DNA from 2 places in the Bradyrhizobium sp. USDA 4538 genome. Region 1 is predicted to be linked to the other one. Evidence: riboswitches for the same ligand, from Rfam matches in the RefSeq annotation. Region 1 holds a riboswitch; the other holds the start of a gene.
The links. A riboswitch is a leader RNA that binds a small molecule or an ion and turns the genes downstream of it on or off. The one in region 1 is predicted to bind cobalamin.
Positions count from the first base shown of each region.

Region 2: another riboswitch for cobalamin. It lies ahead of metE (5-methyltetrahydropteroyltriglutamate--homocysteine S-methyltransferase); the one in region 1 lies ahead of J2R78_RS21050 (TonB-dependent siderophore receptor).

Region 1 covers NZ_JALJZE010000001.1:4,670,981-4,675,190, reverse strand. The annotation lists gene J2R78_RS21050 (TonB-dependent siderophore receptor) at 1-1,596, opposite strand, end outside; cobalamin riboswitch at 1,703-1,898, opposite strand; gene J2R78_RS21045 (GTP-binding protein) at 2,127-3,056, opposite strand; gene J2R78_RS21040 (amidohydrolase family protein) at 3,058-4,210, opposite strand, start outside.
Region 2 covers NZ_JALJZE010000001.1:1,282,035-1,286,244, forward strand. The annotation lists gene metE (5-methyltetrahydropteroyltriglutamate--homocysteine S-methyltransferase) at 1-1,830, opposite strand, end outside; cobalamin riboswitch at 1,932-2,132, opposite strand; gene J2R78_RS05605 (nodulate formation efficiency C protein) at 3,472-4,210, shown strand, end outside.

The DNA.
Region 1 (4,210 bases):
ATAGAACGCGAGGTTCTTGATCGGCTCGTAAACGAGCCCCGCGCGCCAGCTGGTGCCCGATAGCGCCGTCTCGAAACTGTTCGCCGGCGTCTTGTAGTCGGTGCGATCCACCTCGGGACGGTCATACCTGACACCGGTCACCAGCGACAACTGATCGGTCAGCAAGAGACGATCCTCGGCGAACAGCGCGTATTGATTGACGATCGCATTGAAGCCCGGCGTGGTCGCCGTCGTCGTCGCGAAGAACGATCCCGGATCGAACACGTAAGGATTGACCGACGACGCGCCGCCATAGGGCGAGTTGTTGGTGTGGGTGAAGTCGATCCGGTTGACGTCGAAGCCAGCGACGACCTGGTTCGCAAGGCCGAACACGTGACCGCTGAAGGTCGCATCCATCCGGTTGCCGAGCTGCTTCTGGTCGTGGAAGATCTCGATGTAGCTCGCGCGATCGATCAGCCGGGTCTTCGGATTCCAGGTATAGTTTTCGATGTCGCGCCAGTGCCGCTCGCTGGTCAGGTAATACAGCGTGTTGTTGACCTTGATGCCGTCGGCGACGTCCCACTCGGTCTTGAACTGGGTCCAGCTGTCCTGATAGCGGATCGCGCTGTCCAATGCGTTGTAGTTCTTGAAGCGCAGCGCATCCTGGATCGAACCGTTGATCAGCGGCGTGCCGAAATAGCGCGACGGGCTGCGGTCGCCGTAGTCCTCCGACAGCGTGAAGGCCAGATTGTCCGACGCCTGCACCCGCACGGCAGCGGAGACCACCGCGTTCGAGGTCTTGTCGCGATCGACCCAGCCGTCCGACATGTTGCCGGTGGCGTTGATGCGGTACGACACATTGGGATTGATCGGACCGGTGCTGTCCACCGAGAGCCGCCGGGTCATGTTGCTGTCGAGCGAAACTTCGGCCTCGTTGTAGGGCGTATTGAGCGGTTTCTTCGGGATCACGTTGATGACGCCGCCGATCGCGCCTTCGCCGTACAGCACCGAGGCCGGGCCGCGCAGCACTTCGATGCGCTGCGTCGACCAGGTGTCGTAGGGGAACGTCAGCGTGCCGGAGCCGATATAGAAGCGCGTGCCGTCATACAGCGTCATCACCGAGTTGCTGCCGGCAAAGCCGCGGGTGCTGAACGACAGGCCGCCATTGCCGGGTGCCGGCGTTGCGATGAAGCCAGCCGCGTCCTGGGTGACGGCATCGAGCACATTATGCTGGCCGCGTTCAGCGATGGTCTGCGCCGTGATGATCTCGACGCTGGCCGGCGTCTGCAGCGGCGTCAGATTGAGACGACTGCCGGTGCCGCCCTGCGTGGTGGCATTGAGCGTCGGCGATGCCGATCCCGGTACGCCCGACGCTGCGACGCGCGGCGCGTTGCCGGTTGTTGCGATCGTCGCGGGCCTCGGCCGCGCCGCGGCGGCCACGGCACGGCTTCGCGCCGCGGGCTTCGGCCTTGCCACAGCGGAAGGCGCGACCTCAATCGGATCGAGCCTGGTTGGTGGAGGCGTTTGTGCCGAGCCTTCGGCCGGCAACAGCAGCGATGACAGGGAGCAGAGAAGACCGAGGCGCCATTTGCGCGCAACGGGAGAGGACGGAGACATGAAAAGGACTCGCGGTAACGTGGCACGTCACCGCGAACGCGGACTGGCGCATTGCCCAAAAGGCAGTGCTCCGATCCCACCAGGACGCCCCCGCCCGATGTGCTCGCGTGTGACCACGACTGACGGCAGGTCTCCTGGCTCACGGGTCATCGCCTGTCGACGCCTTCCCGGGCCGATGGCCCAGTGGCAATTTGACGAAAGGCTCGCCGTTTACAGTTGCGGGGACAGCTGCGGCATTGGGGTTACCCTCGCACCGCATTCCCTTTTGATCCCCGAAGGGAACCGTCGGCAAAAACGATAGGTGCTGGCTGCAGGGCTGTCAATTCGATGCGATTGTCGCACACATGCTTTGCGAGATGCTGCTGCGGCGATGACACAGCGACGTCGAGGGCTGACGCCGAAAGGCAACCCGTCATCCTGAGGAGCGCGGCACGCGCGTCTCGAAGGATGCACGGCCCGGCTGGTGGCCGATTCATCCTTCGAGACGCTGCTTCGCGGCTCCTCAAGATGACGGGAAACGTAGGTTCGCGTCACTGAGCCTCGACACATCCCTGCATCACCTCATCAATCTCCGCGCGCGACAGCGCACCCATCTCGGCGATGAACACGATGCGCGTGCGCGGCACGCCGGGCGACGGCACGCCGCCCGCAGCCAGGGTCGCGCGGCCGCCGGCGAGTTGAAGCACGGTCAGCCGCCCGGGCTGCTCCACCGTCTCGAACAATCCCTTCGCCCGCGCCAGCTTCGGCGCCAGTCTGCCGATCGCCTGCTGCAAGCGCGGCAGCACGACGGGCCGCTCCGAGGTCCAGCTCAGCGTCTCGAAGCGATCGGACGCCGGCCGTCGCGGCGCGGTCTCGCGCGGAGCCGGCACATGATCGAGGTCCGTCGGGAACAGCAGCGCGGCCGGCACCTCGCCATGCAAGGCATCAACCACCACGGCCGCCGGACGCGCCGCGCGCACGGCGTCGCGGATCGCGGCGCACGCAGCGGCGTCAGTCAGATCGACCTTGCTCAGCGCCACCACATCCGCCGCCCGGAGCTGCGAGCGCAGCAGCGCATCGTTCAGCATCGCCGCAGGTTGCGTCGCGTCGACCACGCACAGCACCGTCTCCAGCGGCGCCTCCTTCCAGATCACGGGATCCATCAGGTTGCGCACGATGTCGGCGGGATCGGCGATCCCGCTGGTCTCGATCACGATGAATTCGGGACGCGGATCACGCCGCAGCAAGGTTGCGAGCGTGCGCAGCAGGTCGCCCTCCAGTGTGCAGCAGATGCAGCCATTGCTCAGGCTGACCACGCCGTCGCCGGCGCCGGCGATCAGCTCGGCGTCGATATTGATCGCACCGAAATCGTTGACCACGGCGGCGATGCGCCGCCCTTGCGCATGCGCCAGCAGATGGTTGACGACGGTGGTCTTGCCCGCCCCGAGAAAGCCCGCGACCAGCAGGATCGGGACCGGCACATTAGCCTCCGGTGACGGGCCGGCGCACCGGCCGGCCGGGACGCGCCGCGACATCGAGCACACCATCGCTGATCAGCGGCTGGCCGCTGACCACGAGATGCCGCACGCCCTCCGCCGGACGATTCATCGCGGAGAAGGTCGCGCGATCGCTCAACGTCTCGTAGTCGAACACCACGACATCGGCGTCGGCGCCGACCTGCAGCCGGCCCTTGGCCCGCATCGCCGGCGTGCTCGCCGACAGGATCTCGGCCGGGATCAGCGCGCATTTGCGGATGCCCTCGAGCAGCGACACCTTCTTGCGCTCGCGCACCCATTCGCGGATGAAGCGGGTGAAGCAGCCCGCCGAGCGCGGATGCGAGGTGGCATCGTCCGGCAGCGGCCAGGCGTCGCCGCTGTAGGGACGGCCGTCCGACAGCGTCCACGGCATCGCGTCGGAGGCGATTGCGCCGCCCGGATACAGCACCGCCATGTCGAGCAGATCGCGATGATGCGCGTTGTTCTCGATGTCGAGCACATGCCACAGTACCAAGGTCGAGGGCTCTTCGGCCTGTGCCGCCAGCAGCTCCTCGCGACTGCCGAAACGGTGACCGTCGGTCACGCGCTGCACCGAATCATAACCGAGGCCGTTGCGCTCCTCGAATTTCGGATCGCTGAAGAAGGTCGCCGCCAGCACGGTCGAGCCGGTGCCGTAGGGATAGGCCTCCACCGTGATCGGCAGGCCCTGCGCCTGCGCTTTCGCGATCAGCCCAACACAGCGTTCGATATCGGTCTTGCTCGACGAGTTGAAGTGGCAGATGTGCATATGCGCGCCGGTGGCGCCCGCGTAGCCGATCAGGCGGATATAGGCCTCGGCCGCGCTCTCGGGATCGATCCGCGACATGTAGGCGACGTGGGTAAAGGTCGGCACCGCATGATCCGCCGCGAGCTGGCACACCGCGGTCAATTCCTGCACGCCGGCGCCCGGCGCATAGGCGTTGAGAATGCCGATGCCGATGCCGCCCTCGTTCAGTCCGTTGGCGAGGCGCTCCAGGATGCCGCCGACCTCGCCTTCGGTCGCGACGTTTTCGATCCAGCGGCGATCGCGCATCGCGGCACCAAACGATTCCAGCGAGCTCTCCGAATTCGAGCCGGTCATCGCACCGATGCGCGCGAAG
Region 2 (4,210 bases), 3.4 Mb from region 1:
GAGATCCCTGACTTCGTCTCGGATCGCGAGCGCAAGTTGGCGGCAGGCCTCGCTTCTGGGAATATCATCGCGAACAAACGACCAGTTCAAAATCGTTACCGGTCCGGTCAACATCGCCTTCATCGGCTTGTTGGTTAGTGATTGCGCGTAGCGCCACCAGTCCACGGTGATCGGCTTCGGCCGCGAGACGTCGCCAAACAGGATCGGTGGCCGAACGCAGCGCGAGCCATAGGATTGTACCCAGCCGTTTTTGGTAAATGCGAAGCCGGCGAGTTGCTCGCCGAAGTACTGCACCATGTCATTGCGCTCAAACTCGCCGTGCACGAGCACGTCCAGGCCAATGTCCTCCTGCCAACGGACAACACGCGCAGTCTCCTCCTTGAGAAACTTGTCGTATTGCCCGTCGCTCATCGAGCCTCTCGCGTGCGCCGCGCGGGCATTACGCACCTCTGCGGTCTGCGGAAACGATCCGATCGTCGTGGTCGGAAACGCCGGCAGTTTGAAGCGCTTGCGTTGGATCTCGGCACGGCTGGCAAATGGGCTGACGCGCCGTCGCATGGTCTGATTGATCGCACTCATCCGGACGGCGACATTGGCGTCACGGATCTTCGGGGAAGTTCCGCGGCGGGTGGTAACGCGCTCCGATTCCGCAAGAGCGTCGGCAACATCCTGATCGCCTGCGAGTGCCCGTGCCAAGGTCGCAAGCTCGCGAATCTTCTGAACCGAGAACGCAAGCCAGCTCTTGACATCGGAGGCAAGTTCCGTTTCGAGTTCAACATCGACCGGCACGTGAAGCAGCGAACAGGATGGGGCGATCTGTACGCGATCCTTGCCGAGCTTCGCAATGGCGGGATCGAGCCGCTGGCGCAGCGCCGACAAATTCGTCCGCCACACATTGCGACCGTCTATCACGCCGAGTGACATGACGAGTTCACTTCGCCCGGCAGCAATGATCTGATCCAATAACTCCGGCGCCCGAACCAGATCGACATGCAGGCCGGCAACAGGTAGGCGCAAGGCGGTGTGAAGATTGTCGCCAAGGTGGCCAAAATAGCTGGCAACCATGATCTTGATGGCCGGCCCTTCCTTGGCGAGCCGGTCATAGGCATGCAGCAAAGATTTTTTTGCCCCCTGATCCAGATCAAGGACCATACAGGGCTCGTCAAATTGAACCCATTCTGCTCCGCGTTTGGCCAATTCCTGCAGAACCTTGATATAGATCGGTATCAGGTCATCCAGGAGTGACAGTGGCTGGATCGCGGGATCCGCACTCTTGCCTAGCTTCAAGAAAGTGGCCGGACCGATCAGGACAGGGCGCGTCTGAAAGCCAAGGGCCTTGGCTTCCTCATACTCCTCGATAGGCTTGCGAGAGGAGAGTCTGAAAGTCTGCCCCCGATGAAATTCCGGAACCATGTAGTGGTAGTTGGTATCGAACCACTTGGTCATCTCCTGCGCGGGTGCGCCATAGCCGCGAGGTCCGTGACCGCAACTCGCATCCTGACTGCCGCTTTGTGAACCGCGTGCCATGGCGAAATACGTCTTGAGAGAAGCAGGCTCGGCTTTCGAGGCATAGACTTCCGGGATAGCGCCGACCATGACACTGGTGTCGAGCACCTGATCGTATAGCGAGAAATCGTTCGACGGAATGATGGTGACACCGAGGGATTTCTGGCGCGCCCAGTTCGCCGCACGTAGGCCGGCTGCGTCCTCGAGCAATTGCTGTTCGCTGATTCTTCCGGCCCAATAGCTTTCGAGCGCGAGTTTAAGCTCGCGTCTTGGACCGATGCGCGGCGTCCCGAGCGTGGCAACCGGAAGTGAGAGAAGAGACATAGCGTTAACCCCATGTTGGGGGCAAAGGCCATGGCGGACGCAGGCAGGAGACGTCGCGCGAGCGACGGCTGCTTGGCGCACCACCGGGACACCCCGCCCGTGGACGAACATATTGTCGGGGCAGGTCTCCTGGCTCGCGGGTCATCGCCACTGTCCGGCCTTCCCGAAGCCGCGCAGGCTTCAGTGACTCTGTTGGACAGCGGCTCGCCGCTCACAGTTGCGGGGGCAGCGCCGGCATCACCGGCTTCCCTCTTAGCTCCGGATAAAACAGGAACCGGAGAACCTCGACGACTTGGATTATCGGCAAGACAACTCCGCCGTCAACCTCTCAAATTGATGCTGCGACGTCTCCTACGTGTTGACGATGCACGGCCACTCTTGATCGCGACGTTGAAGGCACTCTCCAATCACAGATATCGGGGTGACCGTCTGCGAGGCGCGTTGGCGTCGGACCGCGTGTCAGATCATGGAAGAGACGAATGCGGCCTGGGCGATGAAGGTCACGGTGCCGAGACAGGACGCTCTTCACGCGATCCAGCTTTCGAACATTCATCGAGCCTTCGCTACGTCCCCCTTTCTCCACCAACAACCAGTGTGAATAGGCGCGCTATACGCTAAATCCGGCAGCGTACTCAGCGAGCATGTTGATCTACGACCAATCCTGGTAGGCGCCATGCGGACGTTTTTGGCGATACTGCGAAAAGCAAGCATAGTGAATCACTAACGAAAAGAGTAGCTCGCAATGAAAATGGCTGTTTGGAGTGCCCTCAGCGTCTTTGCTGCTGCCGTCTTTGCGGTCGGCCTGTTCGGCTGGATAGCAAGGCCACTTATGAACCCGGCGGTCAGACAGATGTTCTCGAACGTTTTGAGCAGTTCAAGCCGAAGCTAGCTCAACCCGAGGCTTGGCCTTCTTGCCCGGTCGATACGACTGCATGGAAGCGCAGCTCCTCCAATGTTGACTACGGCGACGAACAGATAGACGCCGGTCACGATAGCGGGCCATCACGCGAGCGGCGAATGCCATCGTCCCATCGTCTGCCTGACTTTTGAACTTGCGAGCGCCAATTCCAAATCGCTCGCCGCTGATGGGCGGCTTCGCCTCGTTATTGGCCATAAAGCGCCAAGCACAACCGGCTGAGGCACTCTCGACCTTGGCAGCAGCGGCAACGACCCCGGACCACACCGGTTCGGTGGCGGCAAACCTGCACCCAATTGTCGTCTGGCTCCTGGCAGCAAGGCTTTCAAAACTGCGCTGCTCGAAGATCCAGTGCGTGACAGGAATGAGCCACGAAAGTCGCTGCGAATAGGCTTAATGGCAACATAAATAAGGTGCGCAGGTCGGAAAGTCGACAAAGGCGGCACAAATCTGGTGCGAACTGCCTGCTATTGCCTGGCACGAAGAATGCAAGTCCTCGCTTGCCCAGGCTTCTCCTCCTGGGCTGGTCCAGCATTGCAAGTTGAAGCTTTGGCTGACCACTGAAGTTAGCGGCGCGTGACATCGAGGGACAGCGCCTGCTTGCGCGGGACATCAGCAGGTGCTCGCGTCACGTTGCCGCTAACTTCTAGCGATCTCGTAGAGCACGTCGAAGATTGTCCGCTTTGGAATTGACGCGTGCATGAGAACCAGATGGGCCGGCCGCAATGAAGAGAATGTCTGGAACGCGCGTGCTTTGGTTCTGTCTCGGTCGATCGCTGATCTGCCTGGCCGGGCTGGCAGCGACAAACAGCAACGTTCGCGCCAATGACAGCGCGCTTGTCGAAAGGGTCAAGTCAACGTGGCGAGCGCAAGACGGCGAGACTATAGAACAAATCATCTCCAAGGTCTCGAAGGTGGCTCACTTCGTCCCTCGGTCGTGGGGAGTCGCTGAAGGAATTGACCGAACAGAGTATGTGTACTTTTCCTGGACCAGGCATCAAGACAACAAATCAGACGAACAGTACGCAATCACTTGGAAGATCGCGACCGACGGAACGATCAAACTTGCATCGCCATATGCCAAGCCGATTGAATTTGGCTGGCGCGCCTTTGCGCTCTCATTGATCGCCAGTGAGGTCACCGATGGCGAAAGGGACGCAAATCTTCGCTTTCTGCACGATCCTGTTAACTTCAACTTCGTAACGACCGCACAAGGCAAGCTCGGCAATCTACTGCGGCACGGCCGGTGCCATATCATTGAGCCCGTTGCGGTGGATTACGTGGCGAAACCGAAGGACAAACCGACGAAAAAGGGTGATCTTTGGCGCGTTCTGCTTTTGGTGAACTGCAAGATCCCAGGGCCCCATTATTTTACTCACAACGGCGTCATCGCTTTCGAGAAAAGCGAAGGACAAGATTGGGAGCCTCAATCTTTTTTTGCCAAACGTATCGCAGCCTTTCCTG